One region of the Pseudomonas sp. AC252 genome, then DNA from elsewhere that is predicted to be linked to it. Evidence: riboswitches for the same ligand, from Rfam matches in the RefSeq annotation. Region 1 holds a riboswitch; each other region holds the start of a gene.
The links. A riboswitch is a leader RNA that binds a small molecule or an ion and turns the genes downstream of it on or off. The one in region 1 is predicted to bind cobalamin.
Positions count from the first base shown of each region.

Region 2: another riboswitch for cobalamin. It lies ahead of cobO (cob(I)yrinic acid a,c-diamide adenosyltransferase); the one in region 1 lies ahead of cobW (cobalamin biosynthesis protein CobW).
Region 3: another riboswitch for cobalamin. It lies ahead of ACZZZ4_RS24400 (ABC transporter substrate-binding protein); the one in region 1 lies ahead of cobW (cobalamin biosynthesis protein CobW).

Region 1 covers NZ_OZ409837.1:4,643,510-4,653,623, reverse strand. Annotated here, with positions in the region: gene ACZZZ4_RS21350 (vWA domain-containing protein) at 263-925, opposite strand; partial or broken gene ACZZZ4_RS21345 (ATP-binding protein) at 1,086-1,936, opposite strand; gene cobN (cobaltochelatase subunit CobN) at 2,079-5,927, opposite strand; gene cobW (cobalamin biosynthesis protein CobW) at 5,931-6,995, opposite strand; cobalamin riboswitch at 7,095-7,306, opposite strand; cobalamin riboswitch at 7,495-7,713, shown strand; gene ACZZZ4_RS21330 (CbtB domain-containing protein) at 7,837-8,034, shown strand; gene ACZZZ4_RS21325 (CbtA family protein) at 8,046-8,747, shown strand; gene ACZZZ4_RS21320 (cobalamin biosynthesis protein) at 8,744-9,157, shown strand; gene cobM (precorrin-4 C(11)-methyltransferase) at 9,236-9,982, shown strand.
Region 2 covers NZ_OZ409837.1:3,714,441-3,724,554, forward strand. Annotated here, with positions in the region: gene hda (DnaA regulatory inactivator Hda) at 1-92, shown strand, start outside; gene ACZZZ4_RS16980 (C40 family peptidase) at 284-901, shown strand; gene ACZZZ4_RS16985 (C40 family peptidase) at 1,116-1,652, shown strand; gene ACZZZ4_RS16990 (PQQ-dependent sugar dehydrogenase) at 1,780-3,093, opposite strand; gene ACZZZ4_RS16995 (hypothetical protein) at 3,160-3,744, opposite strand; cobalamin riboswitch at 3,908-4,136, shown strand; gene cobO (cob(I)yrinic acid a,c-diamide adenosyltransferase) at 4,218-4,829, shown strand; gene ACZZZ4_RS17005 (cobyrinate a,c-diamide synthase) at 4,826-6,208, shown strand; gene bluB (5,6-dimethylbenzimidazole synthase) at 6,205-6,855, shown strand; gene cbiB (adenosylcobinamide-phosphate synthase CbiB) at 6,852-7,760, shown strand; gene cobD (threonine-phosphate decarboxylase CobD) at 7,753-8,745, shown strand; gene ACZZZ4_RS17025 (cobyric acid synthase) at 8,742-10,114, shown strand, end outside.
Region 3 covers NZ_OZ409837.1:5,376,831-5,386,944, reverse strand. Annotated here, with positions in the region: gene ACZZZ4_RS24410 (ABC transporter ATP-binding protein) at 51-815, opposite strand; gene ACZZZ4_RS24405 (FecCD family ABC transporter permease) at 812-1,828, opposite strand; gene ACZZZ4_RS24400 (ABC transporter substrate-binding protein) at 1,825-2,838, opposite strand; cobalamin riboswitch at 2,976-3,169, opposite strand; gene ACZZZ4_RS24395 (ParD-like family protein) at 3,290-3,517, shown strand; gene map (type I methionyl aminopeptidase) at 3,514-4,305, shown strand; gene ACZZZ4_RS24385 (ABC transporter ATP-binding protein) at 4,431-5,585, opposite strand; gene ACZZZ4_RS24380 (ABC transporter permease) at 5,603-6,412, opposite strand; gene ACZZZ4_RS24375 (ABC transporter permease) at 6,419-7,327, opposite strand; gene ACZZZ4_RS24370 (ABC transporter substrate-binding protein) at 7,324-8,349, opposite strand; gene ribBA (bifunctional 3,4-dihydroxy-2-butanone-4-phosphate synthase/GTP cyclohydrolase II) at 8,669-9,778, opposite strand; gene ACZZZ4_RS24360 (DUF1330 domain-containing protein) at 9,847-10,114, shown strand, end outside.

The DNA of each region.
Region 1 (10,114 bases):
AGTCGGAAGACGGGATGCTGCGAATGGATCAAGACCGCGCGAAGGCGCGCTGGAGAATGCTGACTGGGAGGCTCCGAGAGGGTGTTCATGTAAATCCTGAATGAAAAATGGCCTTGGAGCGTACAGGGTCGACCGGCCCGTTCCACAGCGGCAAATCATTTCAAAATCTGTATGAATGAACTCGACCGGAGATTTTCAGCGCTGCTGAAGACGCCTTCGCGAGCAAGCTCGCTCCCACAGGGTTTGAGCGGCGCAGCGGATTTCAGCGTAAACCCAGCTCATCGATATGCTGATACTGCGCTTGCAGCGCGGTCGCCAGTTCTTTCGCTCGGCCCAGGCGAATCGGCCCGCGCTCAATGTCGATGAGCAATCCGGGGCACGCCAGCACGGGCAACCCAGACACGTCCTTCAGGCGACCATCGGTCACGATCAGGCAGCGCTGCCGTTCGGCGGGAAAGCGCTTGCGCCGCACTGTCAGCCACTGCTGCGCCTGCGCCAGCGCCGCGAGCAACGGCGTGCCGCCACCGGCGCCGAGGCCGTCGAGCCAGACGCTCAGGCCGCTTGAGGCCTTCAATCCTTGCACCTGCCATTTCGGCGCGGTGCCACTGGCCGTCAGCAAAGCCAGCCGCGCCCGCTGGCGGTAAGCGTCGTCGAACAGTTGCGCGAGCAGACCCTTGGCATCGCTCAAGGCCTGATGGCGACGAGTCGAAGCCGACGCATCGATGATCACCAGCCAGATCTCATGGGGTGAGCGGGTGCGTTGCTGGAACAGCAGATCGGCGCGGCGCCGGGGGCGGCCATTGAGGAGAGTGCCCGGCCAGTTCACCGATCCGCTGCCGGCCCCATGCCGCTGGCCCTGGCGGCCATTGTCGAGTTGTCCGGCACGGGGTCTGGCATTCGCCCCCGCGTCGGATCGGGGGCGAATGCCTAGGGCTTTTTGCCAGCGGCGGCCAGCTCGGAACTTCGCGGCGGGCACCGGTGGCTTGCGCCGTTGCCGGCATCTCGCCCCACTGGCCCTGCCCTTCGCCAGATTTGCTGTCTGCGCCTGACGGTGCTGAGGCAGAAGATTCTGCCTGGGTCGAAGGTTGCTCGCGACGGCGATGGCGCAGGGCAAATTCAGCCACCGCGTCGATATCCTCTGCAGCAATCGCGTCCGACCCACGCCACGCGGCATGGGCGCGCGCTGCGCGCAACCACACCAGATCGGCGCGCAGGCCATCAACGCCAGCGGCAAAGCAACGCTCGGTAATCAGCGCCAGTGCCGCATCATCCAGCGGGATGGCTGCCAAGCGCTCGCGGGCGCGTTCACAACGCGAACGCAAAATCTGCTGCTGGCTTTCCCATTGCGCGCAGAACCCTTGTGGATCGCTGTCGAAATCCAGCCGCCGGCGAATGATCTGTCCGCGCTCGGCGGGCGCGGTGTGCCCGCTGAGGGCGACGTTCAGGCCGAACCGGTCAAGCAGTTGCGGCCGCAATTCGCCCTCTTCCGGGTTCATGGTGCCGATCAGGACGAACCTCGCCGAATGCCGGTGGGAAATGCCGTCACGCTCGATCAGGTTGGTGCCGCTGGCGGCGACATCGAGCAACAGGTCCACCAGGTGATCGGGCAGCAGATTGACTTCATCGACGTACAGCACGCCACCGTCAGCCTTGGCCAATACTCCGGGGAGAATTGCGCGCGCCCGTCGCTCAGGGCAGCGTCGAGATCGAGGGTGCCGACCAGGCGTTCTTCAGTTGCGCCCAACGGCAAAGTGACGAACTGGCCACTGGCGAGCAGATCCGCCAGGCCCCGGGCCAATGTCGACTTGGCCATGCCGCGCGGCCCTTCGATGAGTACGCCGCCGATTTTCGGGTCAATGGCGGTCAGGCACAGGGCGAGCTTCAAGTCATCGGCGCCGACCACGGCGGAGAGCGGGAAATGTGGGGTGTCGGTCATTTTGAGTACTCGGTCATGGTCGGTGAATTGTTTCAACTGTAGGAGTGAGCCTGCTCGCGATGGCGGTGTATCAGTCAACTTATGGATTTGCTGAACTATCGCTATCGCGAGCAGGCTCACTCCTACAAGGGATCGCGTTGTGTCAGGTGTCTTCTTCTATGTCCAGCAGGAGGTTTTCCAGCGCATCTTTATACGCTCCCGGCTCCTGCCACATCCCGCGCTGCTGCGCCTCAAGCATGCGCTCAGTCATGTCGCGCAGTGCATGGGGATTATGCTCACGGACAAAATCCCGGGTCGCCGGGTCAAGCAAGTACGCATCCGCCAGCAACGCATATTGATGGTCGTCGATCAGCTGCGTCGTCGCATCGAAGGCGAACAGATTATCAACGGTCGCCGCCAGTTCGAACGCGCCTTTGTAGCCGTGACGCTTGACCCCGTCGATCCACTTCGGGTTGGCCGCGCGCGAGCGCACCACGCGGTTCAGCTCTTCTTTCAAGGTACGAATCTTCGGCAGATCCGGCTGGCTGTGATCGCCGTGATAACTGGCTGCCGCCTCGCCACGCAGGCTCTCCACCGCCGCGAGCATGCCGCCCTGGAACTGGTAATAATCATTGGAATCGAGCAAATCATGCTCGCGATTGTCCTGGTTTTGCAGCACTGCCTGCACCTGGCTCAAGCGCTGACTGAATTGCTCGCGGGCGGCGGTACCTTCGTCAGCGCCGCCGTACGCGTAGGCACCCCAATTCAGATAAACCTCGGCGAGGTCTTCGCGGGTCTGCCACAGGCGCCCGTCGATAGCGCCTTGCACTCCCGCGCCGTACGCCCCCGGTTTCGCGCCAAAGATGCGCCACCCGGCCTGACGCCGCGCGGTGTCCTCATCAATGCCCGCTTGCAGCAGCGCTTCAAGTTCAGCGCGCACTTTGGCGGCCAGTGGGTTCAAGTCGTCAGGCTCGTCCAGCGCGGCCACCGCTTGCACGGCGGCGTCGAACAGGCGGATGAGATTGGCAAACGCATCACGGAAAAACCCCGAAACCCGCAGCGTCACGTCAACACGCGGGCGATCGAGCAGACTCAGCGGCAGAATTTCGAAGTCATCCACGCGCTGACTGCCCGTGGCCCAGACCGGACGCACGCCCATCAGCGCCATGGCCTGGGCGATGTCGTCGCCGCCGGTGCGCATGGTTGCGGTGCCCCAGACAGACAAGCCCAACTGGCGCAAGTGATCGCCATGATCCTGCAAATGTCGTTCGAGGATCAGCGTTGCCGACTGGAACCCGATGCGCCACGCGGTGGTGGTCGGCAGGTTGCGCACGTCCACTGAATAGAAGTTGCGACCGGTAGGCAACACATCGAGGCGGCCACGGCTGGGCGCACCGCTGGGGCCGGCGGGGACGAAACGACCGCTGAGGGCGTCGAGCAGACCGCGCATTTCAGCCGGCCCGCAAGCGTCGAGGCGCGGGGCGACGACTTCGCGCAGGGACTGGATGATCTCATTCACATCAGACCACCCTGGCCCCTGTGGGAACGAGCCTGCTCGCGAAAGCGGTGTGTCATTCAAAACTGAATTGCCGGACCCGACGCCTTCGCGAGCAGGCTCACTCCTACAGGGATTTTGTAGTGCCTGGGAGATCAGGTCGGTGGCGAAGAGTTCGAGGCGCTCGCGGGTGTCGCCGGCGGTGCGCCAGACTTCTTCGCTGATGGTCTGCAACTCGGTCGGCCGCCGGCCGCTCCAGGGATCGGCCAACGCGCAATCCAGCGGATCAAAACCGAGCTCAAACGCCTTGGCCAACGCTCGCAACAAGCTCGACTGCGCGCCCTTGCCGTCTCCGCGCGGGATGCGCAGCAGCGCCAGCAACGTGTCGATACGCAAGCGCCCGCTCGGCGATTCGCCAAATATGTGCAACCCATCGCGAATCTGCGATTCCTTCAGATCGCACAGATAAGTGTCCAGACGCGGCAACCAGATCGCCGCATCGGCGTCGCTGTCCAGCGCAGCATCCAGTTGCAGTTCGCGGTCGATCTGCGTGTCTCGCACCAATTGCAGAATGTCGCGCTGTAGCTCACGGGCGCGGCGCGGATCGAGCAGTTGCGCCTCGTAATATTCGTCGGCGAGCAACTCCAGATTGCGCAGCGGCCCGTAGGTTTCGGCGCGGGTCAGCGGCGGCATCAGGTGGTCGATGATCACCGCTTGGGTACGCCGCTTCGCCTGAGCGCCCTCGCCCGGGTCGTTGACAATGAACGGATAGATATTCGGCAGCGGCCCGAGCAACGCATCCGGCCAGCAGTTTTCCGATAGCCCAACGCCCTTGCCCGGCAGCCATTCGAGATTGCCGTGCTTGCCGACGTGGATCACGCCGTGAGCGCCGTAGGTGTTGCGCAACCAGAAATAGAACGCCAGATAACCGTGCGGCGGCACCAGATCCGGGTCGTGATACACCGCGCTCGGATCGACCTGATAACCGCGCGCCGGCTGAATGCCGACAAAGGTCAGACCGAAACGCAGACCGGCGATCATCAGGCGGCCGTCGCGGCACATCGGATCGTTGTGTGGTGATCCCCAACGTTCGACCACCGCCGCGCGATTTGCCTCCGGCAGCGCGTTGAACATTGCCAGGTAATCGTCCATCGCCAGGCTCTGCTGACAGGGACGCAGATCGAGGCTGTCGAGGTCATTGCTGACACCGCCGAGCAGTTGCTGGATCAGCTCGGTGCCGCTGTCGGGCAACTCAGCTGTGATGGGATAACCTTCGGCACGCAATGCCCGCAGGATGTTCAGCGCCGCCGCCGGCGTATCGAGGCCGACCCCATTGCCGATGCGGCCGTCCCGGGTCGGGTAGTTGGCAAGGATCAGCGCGATGCGTTTTTCGCCGTTCGGCACGCGTGCCAAAGCAACCCAACGCCGCGCCAGTTCGGCGACGAAATCCATGCGTTCGGGCTGAGCGCGGTAGCAGACCACATCGGACTGACTGCGCTCGCTGCGCCAGGCCAGATCCTTGAAGCTGATCGGTCGGCTGATGATGCGCCCGTCGAGTTCCGGCAAGGCAATGTGCATCGCCAGATCGCGCGGCCCAAGGCCTTGCTCGCTGTCGCGCCAGCCGGGTTCGTTGTCCTGAGCGCAGATCGCTTGAATCACCGGGATGTTGCGGCGGAACGGGCGCAGATGCGGCGCCTCGGGACTGGACTGAGCGAAACCGGTGGTGTTGAGGATGACCCCGGCCTCGACTTCATCCAGCCAATCCTCGACCACCGACAGGCAGCCGGGTTCTTTCAGACTGGCCACCGCGATCGGCAGCGGATTGAGCCCGGCTGCCTGCAAACGCTGACAGAACACATCGATGAAAGCCGTGTTCGCCGCCTGCAAATGCGAGCGATAAAACAACAGCGCCGCCACGGTTTGATCGGGTCGCCATTCGGCTTGCCAGTCACTCAGGACAGCGCTGGTTTTCTGTGGGTGATAAATCGCCGTGCGCGGCAGGGTGTGCGGCTCGCTCCACGGGTAATCGCGGGCGAACCATTGGTTGCCCAGGCAATGGAAGAAATCCAGCGCATTGCCCATGCCGCCTTGACGCAGAAATTGCCAGAGTCGATCGCGGACTTCGGCGCTGACCGTGCTCAAGTCGCTGAGCTCGGGGTCCGGGCGGTCATCGCCAGGCACCAGAATCAGTTGCACGCCGCGTTCGGACAACTCGACCAGCCGCTCGACGCCGTAGCGCCAATAGGCAATGCCGCCGTGCAGTGAGATCAGAATGACCTTGGCGTGGCGCAGCACTTCGTCCACGTACAGATCGACCGAGGCATGATTCTGCACCTGCATCGGGTTGGCCAGACGCAGGCTCGGGTAGTCATCGGGCAATTGCTGCGCAGCCTCGGCGAGCAGCGCCAGGCTGGAATCGCCGCTGCACAGGATCACCAGCTCGGCGGGGGTTTGTCCGAGATCGGCAATGTTGTCGTCCGAGACGAATCCGCCGGGCTGGGTCCTGAGCAGGTGCATGGCTTAAACGCTGAGCGCGGCGCGCAGTTGCGCTTCGAGTTGCACGGCATCGAGTTCCTGACCGATCAGCACCAGGCGCGTGACGCGCGCTTCCTCGGCACCCCACTGGCGGTCGAAATGCTTGTCGAAACGCGTGCCCACACCCTGGATCAACAGGCGCATCGGCTTGTTCGGAATCGCCGCGAAGCCTTTGACCCGCAGGATGCCGTTCTGCACCACCAATTGCGTCAGCGCGTCGAGCAGCAGGCTTTCGTCAGCTTGCGGCAGTTCGATGGAGATCGAATCGAAGGCGTCGTGATCGTGGTCATCGTCATCACCGTCGTGGTGGTGATCATGATGACTGTGGCGGCTGTCGATGTGTTCCTCGGAGCCAGCGCCGAGGCCAATCAGCACGTCAAGCGGCAGACGGCCGTTGCTGGCTTCGATGATTTTTACCGCTGGCGGCAGCTCTTCGGCAACTTCAGCGCGCACCCGTGCGAGATCTTCCGCGCTGGTCTGGTCGGCTTTGTTGAGGATGACCAGGTCAGCACTGGCCAGTTGATCGGCGAACAATTCGTGCAGCGGCGACTCGTGATCAAGGTTCGGATCGAGTTTGCGCTGGGCATCGACCTGATCCGGGAACGCGGCGAAGGTGCCAGCGGCGACGGCCGGGCTGTCGACTACGGTGATGACTGCGTCGACGGTGCAGGCGCTGCGGATTTCCGGCCACTGGAAGGCTTGCACCAACGGCTTGGGCAGGGCCAGGCCGGAGGTTTCGATAAGGATGTGATCAAGGTCACCGCGACGGGCGACCAGTTCGCGCATTACCGGAAAGAACTCTTCCTGCACCGTGCAGCACAGGCAGCCGTTGGCCAGCTCATAAACACGGCCACTGGCCTCTTCTTCGGTGCAGCCGATGGTGCATTGCTTGAGGATTTCACCGTCGATGCCGAGCTCGCCAAACTCGTTGACGATGACCGCGATGCGCCGGCCCTGAGCGTTGTCGAGCATGTGCCGTAGCAACGTGGTTTTGCCCGAGCCGAGGAAACCGGTGACGATGGTGACGGGAAGTTTGGCCAGTGTTTTCATCGGTATGCCCTTTGGCAAGCGGCGGGCATACAGGACGAGAACCGGCAGCGCGCGTGCACGCCGGAAGCATTCGCCACCGGATCACCCCGCCCGGTTGTAGTGAGAATCTGTGACGAGGCAGGTCTCCTGGCTGACGGCGTTCAGGCGCGGGGCCTGGCATTCGCTGCGCCTTCCCGCTGGCTCATCGGTTGAGCTGGCAGTGGCGTGGCAACGAACATCACCGTTCACAGTTGCGGGGGCAGCCGCGGCTTCGACCGCGTTCCCTTCTTAGCTTCGGCAAGTGCCGAAGAACCTCGAAAGCGCAAGGCTACGCATGGGTCCGTCGTGGGTCAATGGTCGGTGAGTCTGAGTTCGGGGCATATCCGTTGCTTCGGAGGCTGCCGCTGGCGGTTTCGCTCTTGCAGCGACTCACTTTTTCAAACAGCGGAATGCCGGCCCAGCAAAAAGTCAGCAAAGGCTTTGCCCCCGGAAATTGACTAAAAACCCAAACCCATGTTCTCCTGCCCACCTTGTTACGGGTGCCCTTCACAGGGTGAAACGGGAAACCGGTGAATCATGTGCTTTACTCAAAGCCATGTCAGTCCGGTGCTGCCCCCGCAACGGTAAGCGAGCGAAGCGTCAGATCCACTGTGCCCCGGCATGGGAAGGTGACGCTTGCAGGTCGGCCTCGTGCCAACCCCTCGTGAGCCCGGAGACCGGCCCGCAACACCCAGCGCGCGCAAGCGCCGCTGACCACAAACAAACCCGCGGTGGGCGGGCGCTGTTCGAAATCCCTGCGTGCCCGGCTCGCAGGGATTTTCATGCGCTCTGTTTACCCGCTGACATTTCAGAGGGAAGCGCTATGTCGATCATCAGCAATACCGTCAGCCACACTGACCACATCTCCAGCAGCACCACTTTGGGCCAGCGCGTAGCCGCCGCCCTCTTCGCCTCGATCCTCGGTGCCAGCCTGGTCTGGTTCGCCGGCTTCTCGCACATCGAAGCGGTGCACAACGCCGCCCACGATACCCGCCACAGCGCCGCGTTCCCGTGCCACTGAGGCTTGCCGAGATGATCAAGCGTATCGCGCAAACCGCAGGCTTCACCGGCTTGCTGGCCGCCCTGCTCCTGACCTTGCTGCAGAGTTTCTGGGTCTCGCCACTGATTCTGCAGGCTGAAACGTTCGAGAAATCCGAACCGGTCGCCGAAGTTCACCAACACGCCGCTGGCACCGCTGTCCACAGCCATGATGCCGAAGCGTGGGAGCCAGAAAATGGCTGGCAACGCGTGGCCTCGACCACTGGCGGCAACCTGGTGGTGGCGGTGGGTTTCGCCTTGATGCTTGCCGGTCTGTACACCCTGCGTGCCCCGACGAAAACCTCGCAAGGCTTGCTATGGGGCCTGGCCGGTTACGCCACGTTCGTTCTCGCGCCCACGCTGGGGCTGCCACCTGAATTGCCGGGCACTGCGGCGGCTGATCTGGCTTCGCGGCAGATCTGGTGGATCGGCACTGCCGCCTCGACCGCTGTCGGTCTGGCGCTGATCGCCTTCAGCCGCCACTGGCTGATGAAGCTGCTTGGCGTGGCGATTCTTGCCGTGCCGCATGTGATCGGCGCACCGCAACCGCAGGTGCATTCCATGCTCGCGCCAGAGGCACTGGAAGCCCAGTTCAAAATCGCTTCGCAGCTGACTAACGTCGCGTTCTGGCTGGCCTTGGGCCTGATCAGTGCGTGGTTATTCCGCCGCAAAAGCGCAAGCCAATATCAGGCATGACCGATGACCGCGCAGCGCCGACCTTCGTGGTCGGCATCGGCTGCCAGCGCGGCTGCCCGGCCAGTACGTTGCGCGCGTTACTCGATCAGGCGTTGCAGGCGCATCGCATTGAACTGCGAGCAGTCAGGGCTTTGGCCAGTATCGATCTCAAACGCGACGAACCGGGTCTGCTGGAACTGGCCACACAACTGAACCTGCCGCTGCAGTATTTCAACAGTGCCGAGCTGGCGCCCTATCAACAGCGTCTCAGCCATCAATCGCAAATCGCCTTTGAGCGCACCGGCTGCTACGGCGTGGCAGAAAGCGCCGCGCTGGCGCTGGCCGAGCAACTGATCCAGGCGCCGGCGAAACTGCTGATTCCCCGGCAGAAATATGCGCAGGCGACGCTGGCGTTGGCCGGCGCTGCATAAAATCCCGATAATCCACGCCATCGATCATGAGCACACTTCATCTGAGGTGCGGCTGCGCTTCTTACCAAGGATTCAACGATGACCGTCTACTTCATCGGCGCCGGCCCCGGCGACCCGGAACTCATCACCGTCAAAGGCCAACGGCTGATTCGCAGCTGCCCGGTGATCATTTATGCCGGCTCGCTGGTACCCGCAGCGGTGCTGGAAGGTCATCAGGCCGAAATCGTGGCCAATAGCGCTGAACTGCATCTGGAACAGATCATCGATCTGATCAGGACGGCCCATGCCCAAGGCCAGGATGTGGCCCGTGTGCATTCCGGAGACCCAAGTCTGTACGGCGCGATCGGTGAGCAGATTCGCTACTTGCGTGAGCTGGGCATTCCTTTCGAGATCATTCCCGGCGTGACGGCCACCGCGGCATGCGCAGCGCTGCTCGGCGCCGAGTTGACTCTGCCGGACATCTCGCAAAGCGTGATTTTGACCCGTTACGCCGACAAGACCGCGATGCCGGCGGGGGAAGAACTGGCCAGCCTGGCGCAGCACGGCGCGACCATGGCGATCCACTTGGGGGTCAATCATCTGGAGAAGATCCTGGTTGAACTGCTGCCGCATTACGGCGCAGATTGCCCGATTGCCGTTATTCATCGCGCGACATGGCCGGATCAGGATTGGGTGATAGGTACGTTGGCGGACATTGCCGACAAGGTCGAGGCCAAAGGCTTTCGACGTACGGCGCTGATTCTGGTCGGGCGGGTGCTGGGCAGTGAGGTGTTCAGCGAGTCTTCGCTGTACCGCGCCGGGCATGCACATCTTTATCGCCCTTAAAGGCGCTTTCGCTAGCAGGCTCACTCCCACAGGGGAATGCATTTCAATCTGGGAGCGAGCCTGCTAGCGAATAGGGCACAGCAAATGTTGCCCATAAAAAAATGGCGCTCACGGGGCGCCGTTTTTTTAGTT
Region 2 (10,114 bases), 930 kb from region 1:
TGTTCGATCTGCTTGAGCAGCTTGATCAGGCGTCCCTGCAAGCGCAACGCAAGCTGACCATTCCCTTCCTCAAGGAAACTCTGGGCTGGTAGTAGTGGGCTTTTGCCAGCTTTCAGGCGCCAGAAAACCCGCGTACCTGCGGCGTTTCACCGGCCAAACGAGTTAAGCGCTTAGATGTAAACGCGAAACCGGGAAGTCACATAAAGTTCGATTGAATTTGCAAATGAGGACGATAGCGGGCATAGTCTCGGCTTCTTTACAACTATCAGCCACGGTCGTGCCCATGCTAAAGCGCTTCGCACCCCTCGTGCCTCTCGCACTCGTTACCCTGTTATTCGGTTGTGCTGCTCATTCTCCGGTTCAAGAGCCGCCGCAACAGGTCAAGAATTCTGCTACCGCCCAGTCTTCCGTTAATTACCAGGAAGAGCTGGATACCGAAAAAGAACTCAACCAGTTCAACGGCAGCAAGCCTTATCAGCTTCCTGTACTGGCTGACAGCATCCTCGAACGCGGCATGTCCCTGATCGGTACTCGTTACCGTTTCGGCGGTACTTCTGAAGCCGGCTTCGATTGCAGCGGTTTCATCGGTTACCTGTTCCGCGAAGAGGCGGGCATGAACCTGCCGCGCTCCACTCGTGAAATGATCAACGTCGATGCGCCGCTGGTTTCGCGCAGCAACCTTGAGCCGGGTGATCTGCTGTTCTTCGCCACCAATGGTCGTCGCGGTCGTGTCAGTCACGCCGGGATCTACCTGGGTGACAATCAGTTCATTCACTCCAGCAGTCGTCGCAGTGGCGGTGTTCGCATCGACAGCCTGGGTGACAGCTACTGGAGCAAGACTTTCATCGAAGCCAAGCGTGCACTCGCCATGGCGCCGACCGTGGTCACCGCTCGCAAGTAACCCCGATGTCGCTGCGTTCGCGGCGACAAAACGGCCCGGCAACGGAGTAGACGTAAACTTTACAAGGTGAAGTTAAAGTCTTACTTGAAGTTTGCCCCGTAGCCGCTAGAATCCTGAATCTATATTGATGGCAAACCGCCTGCGTGATGACGCAGGCGGTTTTGTTTCTGTCCATTCGGCAGAGAAGCCGCAGCCAGATCAGGATGTTCTGCTTATGACGATGTCGGCCCGCCTCACCTTGATTCTTTGCGCCGCGCTGCTCAGCGCCTGCGCCAGTCGTACACCACCGCCAGCCCCAGTGGTTCGCGCGCCAATCGTGTTCGCACCTACGCAGACTTTTTCCCCTGTTGCTGAAGACGTGCTGTTCCGTGCCTTGGGCCTGGTCGGTACGCCTTATCGCTGGGGCGGCAACACGCCGGATTCCGGTTTTGATTGCAGTGGCCTGATCGGTTTCGTCTACCGCGACGCGGCGGGCATCTCGCTGCCGCGCTCGACCCGCGAAATGATCGTCATGCAGGCGCCGAATGTGGGCAAGGAAGGCTTGCAGACCGGCGACCTGATCTTCTTCGCCACCAATGGCGGCTCGCAGGTCAGCCATGCGGGGATTTACGTGGGTGAGGGGCGCTTCGTGCATGCGCCTGCCACGGGCGGCACGGTCAAACTCGACAGCCTGTCGAAGGCTTATTGGCAGAAGGCGTATCTGAGCGCCAAGCGGGTGTTGCAGCCGGGACAGTTGGCGCATAACCCATAGTTCGAATGCATAACGAAATGTGGGAGCGAGCCTGCTCGCGAAGGCGGAGTGTCAGTCGACCATGATTTGACTGATAAACCGCTTTCGCGAGCAGGCTCGCTCCCACATTTTTTGCGTCGCGCTTAGCTTATTTGCTGGCCGAAACGCGCCACACTTTGTTCCCGACATCATCCGCCACCAGCAAGCCACCTTGCTGATCGATCACCACGCCCACCGGGCGGCCCAGCGCGTTCTCGTCCTTGTCGAGGAAACCGGTCAGCACATCCACCGGCTGCCCGGTCGGTTTGCCGCCAGTGAACGGCACGAAAATCACTTTGTAGCCACTGTGCGGTTTGCGGTTCCACGAGCCGTGCTGGCCGATGAATGCGCCTTCCTTGAATTGCGCCGGCAGGCTGTTGCCCTCGGCGAAGGTCAGGCCCAGCGAAGCCGTGTGCGGGCCGACGGCGTAATCCGGAGCGATGGCCTTGGCCACCAGATCGAGGTTCTGCGGTTTGACCCGCTCATCGACATGTTGTCCGTAGTAGCTGAAGGGCCAGCCATAGAAGCCGCCGTCCTTGACCGAGGTGATGTAGTCCGGCACCAGGTCGCTACCGATTTCGTCACGCTCGTTGACCGCTGTCCACAGCGCGCCGCTGGTGGGTTCCCAGGCGAGGCCGTTGGGATTGCGGATGCCCGAGGCGAAGATGCGGTGATTGCCGGTCGCACGATCCACTTCCCAAATCGCCGCACGGCCTTCTTCCTGATCCAGACCGTTTTCGCCGACGTTACTGTTCGAGCCGACGGTGACGTACAACTTGCTGCCGTCCTTGCTGGCGATGACGTTCTTGGTCCAGTGGTGATTCAACGTGCCGCCGGGCAAGTCGACGACTTTGATCGGTTGGGTCTTGATCTCGGTGGCACCCGGCTCGTAGTTGAAGCGCAGCAGGCGATCGGTGTCGGCTACGTACAGATCGTTGCCGACCAGCGTCATGCCGAATGGCGAATTGAGGTTCTGCAGAAACACCGTGCGGGTTTCGGCGACGCCATCGTGGTCGGCGTCACGCAGCAGGGTGATGCGGTTCGGGCTCGGCACCCCAGCGCCGGCCTTGCCCATGACTTTCTTCATTACCCAGCCGCGAATGCCTTTGCTGTCGTCAGGCTTGGGCGGCGCGTTGGTTTCCGCCACCAGCACATCGCCGTTGGGCAGCACATAGAGCCAGCGCGGGTGATCGAGGCCTTCGGCAAACGCCGCGACTTGAGTACCGGCGACTGCCGTCGGTTTCGCACCCTCCGGCCAGCCCACCGCCGGGGCGATGTTGACTGTCGGGATCAGCGTCTTGTTCGGTTCGGGCAGTTTCGGCGACGGGCCGGTGCCGTCGGAGACTTGCAGGCTGGAGGTTTCACCGCAGGCGGCGAGCCCGCCAGCGACGGCGATGATAAGAGCGAGTTGGGCCTTGCGCATTGCTGATCTTCCCTATGAATGCATTCCTAAACATAGAGGAGGGCGCAGGCCCGATGGTTCAACTGCTCAGCCGCGGGCTTCCTTGAACAGCATGGCGATGCCCGGATGATAATTGCCCGTGTCGCTGTGCAATTTGCGGTAGGCGTAGGGGAAATACCAGGCTACCGCGCAGGTGTGCTCCTTTTGCAGGTCGTCGACCATGTCCTGCAGTTCTTCGGGGCTGGCGCTGTGCTGGGCTTTTTGCGGAGCGACGAAAAGGCAGCCGAGCTTGAGATCGCTGGCGTAGCTGATGCGTTTGGCATCAACGGTGATGTCGAGCAGCGCCTGGGTCAGGTTGAGGTTGTTGACCCGTGGCCAGCGTTGCGTGGCTTGAATGAACGCGCGGTCTTCGGCGCCGGCAATCAGCAGGTCGGCGCGGGCATTGCGTTCGCCTTCTTCGTTCTGTTTGCGCGTGGCGGTGTCGTTCAGCGTGACCATTTCCGCCATCCACGCCGCTGCCGCGAGCAGGCCGAGATTGGCTTTTTCGTCGTGCCAGTACGGCGTGTCGTTGTCGCCGCGAACGGTGTTGTAGCGATCGATACAGTCAAACCAGCGTTCCAGCACCGGGCGCAGGAATTCCAGGCGCGGGTTGCTGATGATCATGCCTTGCATCGTCGTCATCCTTATTGTTGTAGTGGGCTTTTTGGAAAAAAGCATGGCTCTTTGATATCACTTGTCACAGTCTGGCACAAGATTGCCGCTGCACAATTGATCAGCGGCAGTTATTCGTGCCCGAAGCGCCTCTTCAATTGACGCTCCACCCCCAACCCTCTAACCTTCGCCGCTTGTTTCAGGTGCTCTGTGGCCCCGCGTCGACAGAGTGAAACAGGGAAGCCGGTGAGGGTGGTCTTCAAGCGAAGCCACGACGATCCCGGCGCTGCCCCCGCAACGGTAAATGAGTGAAAACTGCGCCTTGAGCCACTGCCTCGAAAGAAGCGGGAAGGCGCGCAGTCCGGCCGATGCCGCTCATGAGCCCGGAGACCGGCCTGATCCATCTCAGCGGCATCACGGTGGGCGATGCCAGGCTTTTTGCCGTCTATTCTTGTGCCTGCCCGCCGTTATCCAGCCTCAACGGAGAGCTCCCCATGACTGATTCCCCCGAGCGTGACGAACGCCATCTGGCGCGTATGCAGCGCAAGAAAGCCGTGATCGACGAACGCATCGCCAACTCGCCCGACGAGTGCGGCCTGGTGCTGGTGCTGACCGGCAATGGCAAAGGCAAGAGCAGCTCGGCGTTCGGCATGCTCGCCCGTGCCATGGGCCACGGCATGCAGTGCGGCGTGGTGCAGTTCATCAAGGGCCGCAACAGCACCGGCGAAGAATTGTTTTTCCGCCGTTTTCCCGAGCAGGTGCGTTTCCACGTCATGGGCGAAGGCTTCACCTGGGAAATCCAGGATCGCCAACGTGACATCGCCGCGGCGACCGCCGCTTGGGAAGTCTCGCGCGAATTGTTGCGCGACCCTTCGATCGGTCTGGTGGTGCTCGACGAATTGAACATCGCCCTCAAGCACGGCTACCTCGATCTCGATCAGGTGCTCAGCGATTTGCAGGCGCGTCCGCCGATGCAGCACGTGGTGGTCACCGGTCGCGGCGCCAAGCCGGAAATGATCGAGATGGGCGACACGGTCACCGAGATGGGCATGCTCAAGCACGCCTTCCAGGCCGGGATCAAAGCGCAGAAAGGCGTCGAACTTTGAAGCAACCACGTCACTGTCCGGCGGTGTTGATTGCCGCGCCGGCCTCCGGTCAGGGCAAGACCACCGTCACCGCAGCGCTCGCCCGTTTGCATCGCAACCAGGGTCGCAAGGTGCGCGTGTTCAAGTGCGGGCCGGACTTTCTCGACCCGATGATCCTCGAGCGCGCCAGCGGTGCGCCGGTGTATCAACTGGACATGTGGATGGTCGGCGAGCAGGAAAGTCGCCGTTTGTTGTGGGAAGCTGCCGCCGAGGCCGAGCTGATTCTGATCGAGGGCGTGATGGGCCTGTTCGACGGCACGCCATCCAGCGCTGATCTGGCGCGCCACTTCGGTGTGCCGGTGCTCGGTGTGATCGACGGCACCGCCATGGCGCAGACCTTTGGTGCCTTGGCGCTGGGCCTGGCGAAGTATCAGCCGGACTTGCCGTTCGCTGGCGTGTTGGCCAACCGCGTCGGCACCTTGCGCCATGCGCAATTGCTCGAAGGCAGCCTCACCGAAGGTCTGCGCTGGTACGGCGCACTGTCCCGCGAGACCGGCATCGAATTGCCGAGCCGCCACCTCGGCCTGGTCCAGGCCAGCGAATTGAATGATCTGGATCTGCGTCTCGACGCGGCCGCCGATGCGCTGGCCAGCAGTTGCCAAGTCGCGCTGCCACCGGCGGTCGAATTCGCCGCGCCTGATGTCATCGAAGCCGAGCCTCTATTAAAAGGTGTGCGCATCGCCGTCGCCCGCGATGAAGCGTTTGCCTTCACCTATGGCGCCAGCCTCGATTTGCTGCGGGCGATGGGCGCCGAGCTGCACTTTTTCTCGCCGATCCGCGACACGCAATTGCCCGACGCGGACAGCCTGTATTTGCCGGGCGGCTATCCAGAGCTGCATCACGTCGCGCTGGCGCAGAACACCTCGATGCTTGCAGCCATCCGCGCGCATCACGCAGCGGGCAAGCCGTTGCTCGCCGAGTGTGGCGGCATGCTTTATCTGCTGGATTCGCTGACCGACGTGGAAGGCACCCGTGCTGAGCTGGTCGGTTTGTTGAAAGGTGATGCGGTGATGCAGAAGCGTCTGGCGGCATTGGCGTTGCAGGCGGTTGAGTTGCCGGAAGGTTCTTTGCGAGGGCACACGTATCACCATTCGCTGACCACCACCGAGCTGACGCCGATTGCCCGGGGGTTGAGCCCCAATGGCGGGCGCGGCGCTGAGGCGGTTTATCGCGAGGGGCGGATGACAGCTTCCTATGTGCACTTTTATTTTCCGTCGAATCCGACTGCGATTGCTGCATTGTTTGCGCCAGACCGTGAGGCCGCCTTCGCGAGCAGGCTCGCTCCCACAATGGATCACCTGAACCCTGTGGGAGCGAGCCTGCTCGCGAAAGGCCCATGACCGACAACACATTCTCCGCAGCCGAACGCGCAGCGGTCTACAAGGCCATCGCCGAACGCCGCGACATGCGCCACTTCACCGGTGGCAGCGTCGAGCCGCAGCTGCTGCGACGTTTATTGGAAGCCGCCCACCAGGCCCCAAGCGTCGGCCTGATGCAGCCCTGGCGCTTCATCCGCATCAGCGATCGTGCCTTGCGCGGGCAGATCCGCGATCTGGTGGAAGAAGAGCGCATCCGCACCGCCGAAGCCCTTGGCGAGCGCAGCGATGAGTTCATGCAGCTCAAGGTCGAAGGCATCAACGACTGCGCTGAGGTGCTGGTCGCGGCGCTGATGGACGATCGCGAAAAACACATTTTCGGTCGGCGCACGTTGCCGGAAATGGACATGGCTTCGCTGTCCTGCGCGATCCAGAATCTGTGGCTGGCCTCCCGCGCTGAAGGTCTGGGCATGGGCTGGGTCTCGCTGTTCGAGCCGCAAGCCTTGGCGGATTTGCTCAAGTTGCCGACCGGTGCCAAGCCGCTGGCGGTGTTGTGTCTGGGCCCGGTCAAGGAATTCTATCCGGCGCCGATGCTGGTGCTCGAAGGCTGGGCCAAGGCGCGGCAGCTGAACGAGTTGCTGTACGAAAATTATTGGGGAGTGAGTCAATGAGTGTGGCGTTGCTGAGTGTCGCTGCGGTAGCGCTGGATGCGCTGCTCGGTGAACCGAAACGCTGGCATCCGCTGGTGGCGTTCGGCAATTTGGCCGGGCGCATCGAGCAACGCTTCAACGCCGGCGGTCGCGGCTGGCGCAGCCATGGTGTGACCGCATGGGTGCTCGCGGTGCTGCCGCTGACCTTGCTCGCCACGGCATTTTCCTGGGCGCCGTATGTGGGCTGGATCGTCGAGATTCTCGCGCTGTATTGCGCCCTCGGCATGCGCAGCCTCGGCGAACATGTTGCGCCGGTCGCGGCGGCGTTGCGCGCCGATGATGTGGACGAGGCGCGCAAGCGTGTTGGCTATCTGGTCAGCCGCCAGACCGATGAACTGGACAGCAACGCTGTGGCCCGCGCCGCCACCGAATCGGTATTGGAGAACGGCAGCGATGCGGTGTTTGCCGCGCTGTTCTGGTTTGTCGTCGCCGGTGCGCCGGGCGTGGTCATGTATCGCCTGAGCAATACCCTCGATGCGATGTGGGGTTATCGCAACGAACGCTTCGAACGTTTCGGCTGGGCCGCGGCGAAAATCGACGACGTATTGAACTACATTCCTGCGCGTCTGGTGGCATTGACCTACGCGCTGCTCGGCAAAACCCGACTCGCACTGAAGTGCTGGCGCACCCAGGCGCCAAAGTGGGACAGCCCCAACGCCGGCCCGGTGATGGCAGCTGGTGCCGGTGCGCTGGGCGTCGAGTTGGGTGGCCCGGCGATCTATCACGGCGAACTGCATGAGCGCCCGCAACTGGGCGAAGGTGCGCCGGCCGATGCCGAATCCATCGACCGTGGCTGGCAATTGGTCCAGCGCGGCGTATGGTTGTGGCTGCTGATGCTTTGCCTGGGGGCGGAATTTTATGCTTGAGCACGGTGGCCGGCTGCGCAAGGCTGCACTCGATTACGGGATTGCCGAAGCTGACTGGCTTGACCTGTCCAGCGGCCTCGCGCCCTGGCCGTTCCCGATTCCGGAGATTCCGCTGCGCGCCTGGGCGCGCTTGCCGGAAACCGACGACGGTCTGGAACAGGCGGCCTGCGATTATTACGGCGCCGCGCAGGTGCTACCGGTCGCCGGCTCGCAAATGGCCATCCAGCTGCTGCCGCGTTTGCGCCGGGCTGGAAAGGTCGGCGTGTTGTCGCCGTGCTATGCCGAGCATGCCGAAGCCTGGCGGCGCAGCGGTTACATCGTCCGTGAAGTGCTCGAGCAGGAAGTCGAGTTCTTTCTCGACAGTCTCGATGTGCTGGTGGTGGTCAATCCGAATAACCCGACCGGCCTGAGCCTGACCCCGGCGCGCCTGCTCGACTGGCATGCGCGGCTGGCGCAACGCGGCGGCTGGCTGGTGGTCGATGAAGCGTTCATGGACAACACGCCGCAACTGAGCCTGGCGCCCTATGCCCATCAGGTCGGGCTGGTGGTGTTGCGTTCGTTCGGCAAGTTTTTCGGCCTGGCCGGGGTGCGCCTCGGTTTCGTTCTGGCCGAGCGCAAGTTGCTCAAACTGCTCGCCGAACAGGTCGGGCCGTGGGCGGTGAGCGGGCCGACGCGGGTGCTCGGTACGGCGTGCCTGCAAGACACCGAGGGTCACACCCGTCAGCGGATCCGCAGCGATGAAGCGAGCGAACGGCTGGCGGCGCTGCTGACCCGTTGCGGTTTTGCACCGCAGGGTGGCTGCGCGCTGTTTCAGTGGCTGATCACCGAGCACGCCGAAGCGCTGCACGAATTCCTCGCCCGACGCGGCATCCTCCTGCGCCTGTTCAGCCATAACAGCAGTGTGCGTTTCGGCCTGCCTGCCGATGCCGCGCAAGCGCTGCGCCTCGAACAGGCTTTGCAAGCTTTCACCAAGGACAATCCATGACCACTCTGATGGTGCAAGGCACCACGTCCGATGCCGGCAAAAGCACTTTGGTGACGGCGTTGTGCCGCTGGGCCACCCGCCAGGGCGTGGCGGTGGTGCCGTTCAAACCGCAGAACATGGCGCTCAACAGCGCAGTGACCGCTGACGGCGGCGAGATCGGCCGCGCGCAGGCAGTACAGGCGCAAGCGGCCGGTCTCGAGCCGCACACCGACATGAACCCGGTGCTGCTCAAACCCAACAGCGACACCGGCGCGCAAGTGATCATTCATGGCCGCGCGGTGACGACGATGAACGCCGTCGCCTATCACGATTACAAGGCCATCGCGATGCAAGCGGTGCTCGCCTCGCACGAGCGACTCAGCGCTGCGTATCCGCTGGTCATGGTCGAAGGCGCCGGTTCGCCGGCGGAGATCAATCTGCGCGCCGGCGATATTGCCAACATGGGCTTTGCCGAAGCGGTGGATTGCCCGGTTGTGCTGATCGCCGACATCAATCGCGGTGGCGTGTTTGCGCATCTGGTTGGCACGCTGGAATTGCTTTCGCCGAGTGAGCAGGCGCGGGTCAAAGGCTTCATCATCAACCGTTTTCGCGGCGATATTGCCTTGCTGCAACCGGGCCTCGACTGGCTGGAGCAGCGCACCGGCAAACCGGTGGTTGGCGTGTTGCCCTACGTGATGGACCTGCACCTTGAAGCCGAGGACGGCATCGACCATCGCCAAACCGACAAGGCCGAGCAGGTGTTGAAAGTGGTGGTGCCGGTGCTGCCGCGCATCAGCAACCACACCGACTTCGACCCGCTGCGTCTGCATCCGCAGGTGGATCTGCAATTTGTTGGCCCGGGCCGGGCGATTCCCGCCGCCGACCTGATTATCCTGCCAGGCTCGAAAAGCGTGCGCAGCGATCTGGCTTATCTGCGCGCCAACGGTTGGGACGCAGCAATCAATCGACATCTGCGCTACGGCGGCAAGGTGCTGGGGATTTGCGGCGGTCTGCAGATGCTCGGCGAGCAGGTGCACGACCCGCTTGGGCTTGAGGGCGCTGCCGGCTCCAGTGCCGGCCTGGGTCTGCTGACGTTCGAAACGCAACTTGAAGCCGAGAAGCAACTGCGCAACGTGCGCGGGCGGCTGGCGCTGGAAAACGCCGCAGTCAGCGGTTATGAAATCCATGCTGGCGTAACCACCGGGCCGGCGCTGGAAAATCCCGCGGTGCATCTGGATGACGGTCGTTGCGATGGTGCGCAGAGTGCCGATGGCCAGTTGTTCGGCACCTATCTGCACGGCTTGTTCGAATCTCCCGAGGCGAGCGAGGCGTTGCTGCGCTGGGCGGGCTTGAGTGATGTGCAAGAGGTCGATTACCACGGCTTGCGCGA
Region 3 (10,114 bases), 730 kb from region 1:
CATGTGGGAGCGGGCTTGCTCGCGAAGGCGGTCTCTCAGCTACACATGCATCAAGCAAGGAAACGCAATATCGGCGCACCATCGAACGGGTCCGTCAGGTAGTGCGCCCTGACTCCGAAAGTCGTCTGCAACCGCTCCGGCGTCAGCACGTGCAACGGCTCGCCCAATGCCGCCAGACGCCCGCGCTCCAGCACCGCCAGGCGATCGCACTTGAGTGCCTGATTGAGATCGTGCAAGGCGATCAACGTCGTCACCGGCAGTGCGCGGACTACTTGCAGAATGCTCAACTGATGCTGGATGTCGAGGTGGTTGGCCGGTTCGTCGAGCAGCAGGATCTGTGGGCGTTGTGCCAGAGCGCGGGCGATGTGCACGCGTTGGCGTTCGCCGCCGGAGAGGCTGCGCCAGAGTCGGTTGCGCAGGTGCACGGCGTCGACGTCAACCAGCGCTTGCTCGACGATCGCATCATCGGCGGGGGACCACGGTTGTAGTGCCGACAACCACGGCGTCCGCCCCAGCGCCACCGCGTCGAACACGCGAATGCCATCGTCGGTATCGGCCTGTTGCTCAACCACCGCGAGTGTCTGCGCGATGCTGCGCCGTGACATCTTGCCCAGCACCCGACCGTGGAGTTGCACTTGGCCCACGCTCGGTTCACGCAGCCCGGCGAGCAATTTGAGCAACGTGGATTTCCCCGAACCGTTCGGCCCGACAATGCCCAAGGTCTCGCCGCGCTGAACGTCGAGGCTGACACCGTTGAGCAACTCGGCACCGCGCACCTTAAAGCCCACACCCGCACAACTCAGAACGGTGTTCATCGCGCCGATCTCCGGCCTACCAGAATCAGCGCGAACACCGGCGCGCCGACCAGCGCGGTGATCACACCGACCGGAATCACCTGCCCCTTGATCAGGGTGCGCGACAGCACATCGGCGGCAATCAGAAACACCGCGCCGCCCAGTGCACTGGCGGGCAGCAGACGCGCATGCCCCGTGCCGAGCAACAACCGCGCTGCGTGGGGAATCACCAGGCCGACAAAGCCGATCGAGCCGACGATCGACACCATCACCGCCGTCACCAGCGCGGCGCAGCCGATCAACAGAATTTGCACGCGTCGCACTGGAATGCCGAGCGAGGCTGCTGAGTCCGCGCCAAAGGTAAACGCATCCAGCGCCCGCCGGTGCCGCAGGCAAACGACCAGCCCGAGCAAGGCCACTGGGACCGCCAGCCACACCGACGGCCAGCGCACGCCGCCGAGATTGCCGAGCAGCCAGAACATGATCCCGCGCGCCTGTTCCGAACTGGCCGAGCGGGTGATCAGAAACGCGGTGAGGGCATTGAACAATTGCGAACCGGCAATCCCGGCCAGAATGATCTGCCCCGTGCCGCTGGCCGAGCCGCTGACCCGCGCCAACAGGATCACCAGCACGAACGCCGTCACCGCACCGGCAAAGGCACCGACCGACAATGAAATCGCCCCGGCACCGACGCCGAGCAGGGCGACCATCACCGCGCCGGTCGAGGCCCCCGCAGAAATGCCCAGCAGATACGGATCGGCCAACGGATTGCGCAGCAGCGATTGCAGGATTACGCCACAGGTCGCCAGCCCGGCACCGCACGCCGCAGCGACCAGGGCGCGGGTCAGGCGGTAATTCCAGACAATGCCTTCGTCGATCGGGTCGAGCACATAGCCGGCGCCCCACAGCTTGTTGGCCAGCACCTGCAACACCACGCTCGGCTCGATCGAAGTCTCACCAATGGCCACGCCGCCGGTCAGCGCAACCGACAGCGTCAACAGCACCAGCAGCAAACGGATCAGGCGTCTGCTCATTGCGACAGGTCGTAGCCGTTGATGGCGCTGGCCAGTTGTGCGAGGCCATTGAAGGTACGCAGGCTGGCCTGCATGGCCATGGCGTCGAGGATGATGATGCGATTGTGCTTCACCGCGTCCATGTTGCGCGTCACCGGATCGCTGCGCAGGAAGGCGAGTTTCTTCTGATAGTCGTCCGCCGGGAAACGCCGACGATCCATGCGCGCGATCACCAGAAATGTCGGCTTGGCCTTGGCGATGGTTTCCCAGCCGACGGTTGGCCATTCTTCATCCGACTCGACGACGTTGCGCACGCCGAGGGTGCTGAGCATGAAGTCGGGAACGCCTTTGTGCCCAGCCACGAACGGCTCGATGTCCATCTCGGCGCTGGAGAACCAGACCAGGGCGCTGACGTCTTTGCGTTGCTGTTTTTTCGCCGTGGCGATCGACTGTGCGAGGCTGGCTTTGAGCTGCTCATTGAGCTGTTCGCCACGCGCCTGCACATCGAAAATCGCTGCCAGTTGGCTCACGCCTTTGTAGATGCTGTCGATGCGAAACGGCGCCAGCCGCGTGCCGTCCGAGCCGACGAGGTTGTCCTTGGCTTCGCAATCGGAGGGCAGCAGATAGGTCGGAATCTTCAGTTCATGAAACTGCTCGCGGGTGCCGACCGCGCCTTGCGGGCCGACCATCCATTCCAGCTCCACCGCAACCAGCTCCGGACGTTTGCCGATCACCGCTTCGAAACTCGGCTCGTTGTCGGCGAGGCGCTCGACCCTGTCGTTCTGCGCGTTGTATGTGCCCAGCACGTCGTTGAACCACAACGAGGTGCCGACGACTTTGTCGCCCAGGCCCAAGGCATAAAGCATTTCCGTACCGGCCTGGCCGATGGTCACCGTACGCGCGGGCGCGTGCTGAAAGGTCAGGCTGCTGCCGCAGTTTTCGATGGTCAGCGGATACGCAGTCGGCGCCGCTTGCGCCAAGGCACAGAGGCTCAGACCGGTGAGCAGGGTAGCAACGCGGGGCAGCAGCATGGGGCAGTCTCCAGGGGAACCGTACGGGGAGGGCGGGTACGGTTGGAAACACACCTCGGGCGCGGTCGTGGAAACTGCGCAAGGCCGGCACGGGGAAAACGCGCACGGCACGATGTCCTTCCCGGACACCCCGCCGGTTAGTCGTCATTGTGCCGGCAGGTCTCCTGACTGGTGCGTCGTCGCCATGCTCCGGCCTTCCCGGGTTTCACCCAGTGGCAGTCAAGGAGCAGGCTCGGCACCTACAGTTGCGGGGGCAGTTCCGATTGATGCTGTGCAAGCATTTCGGATTCCCTATTAATTCCGTGTGGAAACCGGCGGCGGCATGGTAGTCGATTTGCGCGGTGGAGGGGGAGGCGAATCTGCCACAGCGTCGATTTTGTCGTCGGCATTGCAATCTCCCGTATGCACTGATTAATATACGATCCATATACACATCGTATCGGATTCATATATGGGCATCGTAAAGATTTCAGAGGACATGCACGAGAACCTGCGTATCTCCAGCAACGCCCTCAGCCGCTCGATCAACGCGCAGGCCGAGCACTGGATGCGCATCGGCATGCTCGCCGAGCTGCATCCCAACCTCGACCACAGCGCCATTTGCCGCCTGCTGATCCGCGCCGAACAGAACGGCGGACTGGATCTGCAACAACTGACCCAGGAAGCCGTCAGCGCATGAGAAACCAGATCAAAATCAACACGCCGGCCGACATCGAAAAATCCCGCGCCGCCGGCAAACTCGCCGCCGAAGTGCTGGCGATGCTGGTGCCGCATGTGAAGGCCGGCGTGACCACCGATGAACTGGATCGGCTGTGCAACGACTACATCGTCAATGTGCAGAAAGCCGTGCCGGCGAACGTCGGGTATCACGGTTTTCCGAAAACCGTCTGCGCATCGGTCAATGACGTGGTGTGCCACGGGATTCCATCGGGTACGCCATTGAAGGATGGTGATATCGTCAACCTCGACATCGCCGTGATCAAGGACGGCTGGTTCGGTGATACCAGCCGCATGTATGTCGTGGGTGAGGCGAGCCCCGAGGCGCAGCACTTGATCAAGACCACTTACGATGCGATGTGCGCGGGCATTCGCGCAGTCAAACCGGGCGCAACGCTGGGGGATATCGGTCATGCGATCCAGAGCCTGGCGGAGGCGGAGGGCTTCAGTGTAGTGCGCGAGTACTGCGGTCACGGCATCGGCAAGGTCTATCACGATGAGCCGCAGATCCTGCATTACGGCTTCCCCAATCAAGGGCTGAAGCTCAAGGCCGGGATGATTTTCACCGTGGAGCCGATGCTCAATGCCGGCAAGCGCCATGTGAAGAACATGCCGGATGGCTGGACCGTGCTGACCAAGGATGGCTCGTTGTCGGCACAGTGGGAGCATATGGTGGCGGTGACGGAGAGCGGGTTTGAAGTGCTGACGGCTTGGCCGGATGAGGTTGAAGGGTATTCCCCGATTCATTGAACAATACCGAACCTGTGGGAGCGAGCTTGCTCGCGAATGCGGTGCGTCATTCAACATTAATGGTGACTGACACGGCCTCTTCGCGAGCAAGCTCGCTCCCACGGGGAATTTCACTGGATTGGGTTTTAGTGAGCACCCGCTGCTTTGTTCAGGTCGCTCTCCGTCCACTCGGTATAAACACACGCATCCGCCGTCGCCCAGCGCACCCGCACCGGATCCCCAGCCTTGAGTGGCATGCCGGCGGCCGACAGCGCTTTCACCGTCATCGACGTCCCGCCCGCCGTCACCACGCTGCACGTCTGGCTTTCACCGAGAAACAGCACCTCCACAACATTCGCCGACACCTCATTCCAGCCCGCCGCCAACGGCTCATCGAGCGCCTGCTGCGTGCTCAGCGCCAAGGCTTTTTCCGGGCGCACCATCAGCAGCACATCCTGATCGGTGTGCAATCCCGCCGTCAGCCGAATCGACAACGACTGCCCCTCGAAACTCGCCGCTGCATTGCTCTGCGCCTTGAGTTTGAGGAAGTTCGAGTTACCCAGAAACGACGCAACAAACGCATTCGGCGGGTTCTGATAAAGGTCGTAACCGCTGCCGAGACCGACAATCTTGCCGTGGCTGAAAATTGCGATGCGCTGGGACAGACGCATGGCTTCTTCCTGGTCGTGCGTCACGTAAACGATGGTGATGCCCAGGCGCCGGTGCAGTTGGCGCAGTTCGTCTTGCAGGTCTTCGCGCAGTTTTTTATCCAGCGCACCGAGTGGTTCGTCCATCAACAGAATGCGCGGCTCGTAAACCAGCGCCCGGGCGATGGCGACACGTTGTTGCTGACCACCAGAGAGTTGCGAAGGGCGGCGATGGGCGAACTGTTCCAGCTGCACCAGCTTCAACATCGCATCGACGCGTTTTTCGCGCTCGGCCGTCGCCAGTTTGCGAATGGCCAGAGGGAAGGCGATGTTGTCGCGCACCGACAGATGCGGGAACAGCGAATAGCGCTGGAAGACCATGCCGATGTCGCGCTTGTGCGGCGGCACGTTGACCAGCGACTGGCCGTTGACGAGGATCTCGCCGCTGCTCGGGGTTTCGAACCCGGCGAGCATCGACAGCGTGGTGCTTTTGCCCGAGCCGCTGGAGCCGAGGAAGGTGAGGAATTCACCGTCCTTGATGTCCAGCGAGATATTGTCGACGGCAGCGAAATCGCCGTAATGCTTGTTCAGGTTGCGCAGACTGACCAGGGGTTTGTCGTTCTGCTGGGATGCGTCTTTGATCACGGCACTCATGTCGTACTCCTGGGCGCTCAGGCGCTGATTTCATTGCGCCGGCGCAGGGCGGCGGCGATCACCATGACCAATACCGACAGGCCGATCAGCAGCGTCGAAGCGACGGCGATCACCGGGGTCAGGTCCTGGCGCAGGGTGGTCCACATTTTCACGGGAAGGGTTTGCAGGGTCGGGCTGGCCATCATCACGCTGAGCACCACTTCGTCCCACGAAACGAGAAAGGCGAAGAGGGCGCCGGCGACCATGCCCGGACGGATCGCCGGAAATGTCACCTTGAACACCGCTTGCAAACGCGAGGCACCACAGATCACCGCCGCGTCTTCAATCGACTGATCGAACAGCTTCAGCGAGTTGATGATCGAGATGATGGTGAACGGCAGCGCGACGATCACATGGCTGACCACGAAAGCGAACATCGTCCCGGTATAACCGAGCTTGAGGAACAGCGCGTATACCGCCACGGCGATGATCACCAGCGGCACGATCATCGGCAGGGTGAACAGGCCGTAGAGCATCTCGCGACCGGGAAAGCGCCCGCGCACCAGCGCAAACGCGGTCGGCAAACCGAGGGCCACGGCGCAGATCGTGGTCAGCACGGCAACCTTGAGGCTGGCCGCAGCGGCGTTCATCCAGTCGGGGTTGGAGAAGAACTGGCCGTACCATTTCAGCGTCCAGCCCGGTGGCGGGAACACCAGCCACTGCGAGGAGCCGAACGACAGCAGCACGATGAACACGATCGGTAACAGCAGGAACAGACCGATCAGCCCAGTCGTGGCGTAGAGGCCGAAACGCATGCGTCGGCTCATGGCATTGGGGGTCAGGAGCATGTCGGCTTACCTCGCGTTACTGGCGCCAACCGGGGATTCCGGTTGAAGCTTCAGGTAGAAGTAGAACAGCACCAAGGTGATTGCGATCAACAACGCGGCGCCGGCACTGGCCAGGCCCCAGTTGAGGAACGATTGCACCTGCTGAATGATGAACTCCGGCAGCATCATGTTCTGCGCCCCGCCCAGCAAAGCGGGGGTGACGTAGTAACCGAGCGACATCACGAACACCATCAAACCCCCTGAGGCCAGGCCCGGCCGGCACAGCGGCAGGAACACCCGGAAGAAGTTGGTCCACGGGCTGGCGCCGCAGATCGAGCCGGCCTGCAGGATCATCGGGTCGATAGCCTGCATGGTCGCCTGCAACGGCAGCACGATGAACGGGATCATGATGTAACTCATGCCGATCACCACGCCGGTGAGGTTGTGCACCATCTCCAGCGGTTGATCGATGATGCCCATCGCCATCAAGGCCTTGTTAATCACGCCCGAGGCTTGCAGCAGCACCAGCCAAGAATAAGTGCGGGCGAGCAGGCTGGTCCACATCGACAGCAGGACGATGTTGAGGATCCAGCGCCCCCAGCCGCGCGGCACCAAGGTGATCGCCCAGGCCAGCGGAAAGCCCAGCAGCAGACTGAACAACGTCACCAGCCCGGCCACCGAAAAGGTGTTGAGCAGTACTCGCGCATAGGCCGAGTTGGCGAACAGTTGTTCGTAGTTGCCAAGGCCAGGCACAGGTTCCAGCACACCGCGCAGCAGCAGGCCAATCAACGGCGCCAGAAAGAACAGGCCGAGGAACAGCAGCGCCGGGACGAGGTTGCCGGCGCCGCGCCAGCGTTGCTTGAGGGCCGAACCGGCAGCGCCAGGGGCGCTCCCGGTGGCCGTGGAGGGACGGGGCGCAGTGGCCGCGATTTTCATTTGACCAGCCATTCGTTCCACCGTGTCGCGATAGCCGGACCGTTCTTGGCCCAGTAAGCGAAATCAAGGGTGATCTGATCCTTGGCGTAAGCCGTCGGCAGGTTGGGCGCCAGCGTCGAATCCAGACGCTCCACACTGTCGAGGTTGACCGGCGCGTAGGCGGTCAGGTTGGAGAAGTCGGCCTGGCCTTTGGCGCTGCTGGCATTGGCGAGGAACTTCATCGCCGCGTCCTTGTTTTTCGAGCCTTTTGGAATGACCAGAATGTCGGCCATGACCAGGTTCTGTTTCCAGCTCACGCCCACCGGTGCGCCGTCTTCCTGCAAGGCGTGCACGCGACCGTTCCAGAACTGGCCCATGCTCGCTTCGCCGGACGCCAGCAGTTGCTGCGACTGCGCGCCGCCGCCCCACCAGACGATGTCTTTCTTGATGGTGTCGAGTTTCTTGAAGGCGCGATCAAGATCCAGCGGGTAGAGCTTGTCAGCCGCAACGCCGTCGGCCAGCAGCGCCAGTTCGAGCACGCCGGGGCTTGGCCATTTGTACAGGGCGCGTTTGCCCGGGTAGGTCTTGGTGTCGAACAGCGCGCTCCAGTCCTGCGGCTTGTTGGCGCCGAGCTTGCCTTCGTTGTAGCCGAGGACAAAGGAGAAGAAGAACGAACCGACGCCGTGATCGTTGACGAAGCGCGGATCGATCTTGTCGCGCTGGATCACTTTGAAGTCGAGGGGTTCGAGCAGGCCTTCGGCGGCGGCGCGCAGGGCAAAATCGGCTTCGACATCGACCACGTCCCACTGCACGTTGCCGCTTTCGACCATGGCCTTGAGTTTGCCGTAGTCGGTCGGCCCGTCTTGAACGACGGTGATGCCGCTGGCCTTGCTGAACGGATCGGCCCAGGCCTGTTTCTGCGCATCCTGGGTGCTACCGCCCCAGCTGACAAAATTCACGCTTTCGGCAGCCATTGCAGCCTGGCCGGTAACGCTGAGCAGTCCCGCGAAAAAGATCGCGGTTGCAGCTTTGTTCAACACCATGTTCACGCCCTCATTGTTGTGTTTTTGAGCGGGCCTTGCGTTGTTGCCCGCCTGTCGGGAGCAGTAGCTGGACGGTTTTTCGGTTCGTCCGGTCTATGGAATATCATATTATGGTATTCCAAACTTTGTGCAAGCACTTTGCCTTACCGGTTATCTGGCGGATAAGCTTTTTGTCGTTCGACAGAATTTGATTTGAAGCGCGGATCCCTTGTGGGAGCGGGCTTGCTCGCGAATGCGTCGGGTCAATCAACACTGATGTCACCTGACAGGACGCCTTCGGGAGCAAGCCCCTCCCACAGAGAATGTTGTTTCAAGTGGGTTATTCGCTGAAGGGAATGCTTTCAACCACCTCAAGGTCATACCCGGTCAACCCGGCATATTTCAGCGGTGGGCCAAGGTGGCGCAGCTTGCCCACCCCAAGGTTCTGCAGAATCTGCGCCCCCGTCCCGACCTCGGAGTAAATTCGTGACTGCGAGCGGCTGAACTGCCGTGGCGGCTGGGTCAGCTGCGGCACGCGCTCGAGCAACGCCTGCGACGACTCATGGTTGGCCAGCACGACCACAACCCCATGACCTTCCGCCGCGACCCGTTGCAGCGCCGCCCACAGCGTCCAGTTCGTCGGTCCGCTGTACTCGGCACCGACCAGATCGCGCAGCGGATCGATCACATGCACGCGCACCAGTGTCGGCTCTTCACGGCGCAGGTCGCCCATGACCATCGCCATGTGCACGCCGCCCTCGATGCGATCTTCGAAAGTGATCAAACGGAAGGTGCCATGCACCGTCGGCAGCTCTCGTTCACCGATGCGTTCGATGGTGTGCTCGGTGCTCAGGCGGTAGTGGATCAGATCAGCAATGGTGCCGATCTTGATCCCGTGCTTGCGCGCGAACTGCTCCAGATCCGGACGGCGGGCCATGGTGCCGTCGTCGTTCATGACTTCAACGATGACCGAGGCCGGGGTGAAACCGGCCAGGCGCGCCAGATCGCAACCGGCCTCGGTGTGCCCGGCGCGGGTGAGCACGCCACCTTCCTTGGCGCGCAGCGGGAAGATGTGGCCGGGCTGCACCAGGTCTTCGGCGCGGGCATTCGGCGCGACGGCAGCGGCAACGGTGCAGGCCCGGTCTGCCGCGGAAATGCCGGTGGTCACGCCAACTGCCGCTTCGATCGACACGGTAAATGCAGTGCTGAATACACTGCCGTTGGCAGGCACCATTTGCTCCAGACCCAGGCGCTGACAATGTTCATCGGTCAGGGTCAGGCAGATCAGCCCGCGTGCCTCGCGGGCCATGAAGCTGATAGCCTCCGGCGTGCAGCGGTCTGCGGCCAGCAGCAGGTCGCCTTCGTTCTCGCGGTCTTCGTCATCGACCAGCAGGACCATTTTGCCGAGGCGATAATCTTCGATGATTTCTTCGATGCTGTTGAAGGCCATGCTGGACTCTCAGGGTTCGTTGGAAATATATTGGTATACCATAATACAAAATCAACAAAGAGGTCACTATGAAGGCGTACTGGATTGCACATGTGGATATAGCCGATGCCGAGCACTACAGCCAATACACCCAGCGCACTCCGCAGGCGATTGCCGCATTCGGCGGCAAGTTTGTCGCCAGAGGCGGGCGCAGCGAGGCGCTGGAAGGACGGCAGACGCCACAGCGCACAGTGATCATCGAGTTTGAGAGCTATGAGAAAGCCGTGGCGTGCTACCGCTCGGCGGCGTATCAGGAGGCGAAGAGTTACCGCGAGGAATGGGCGAGGGCGGAGATCA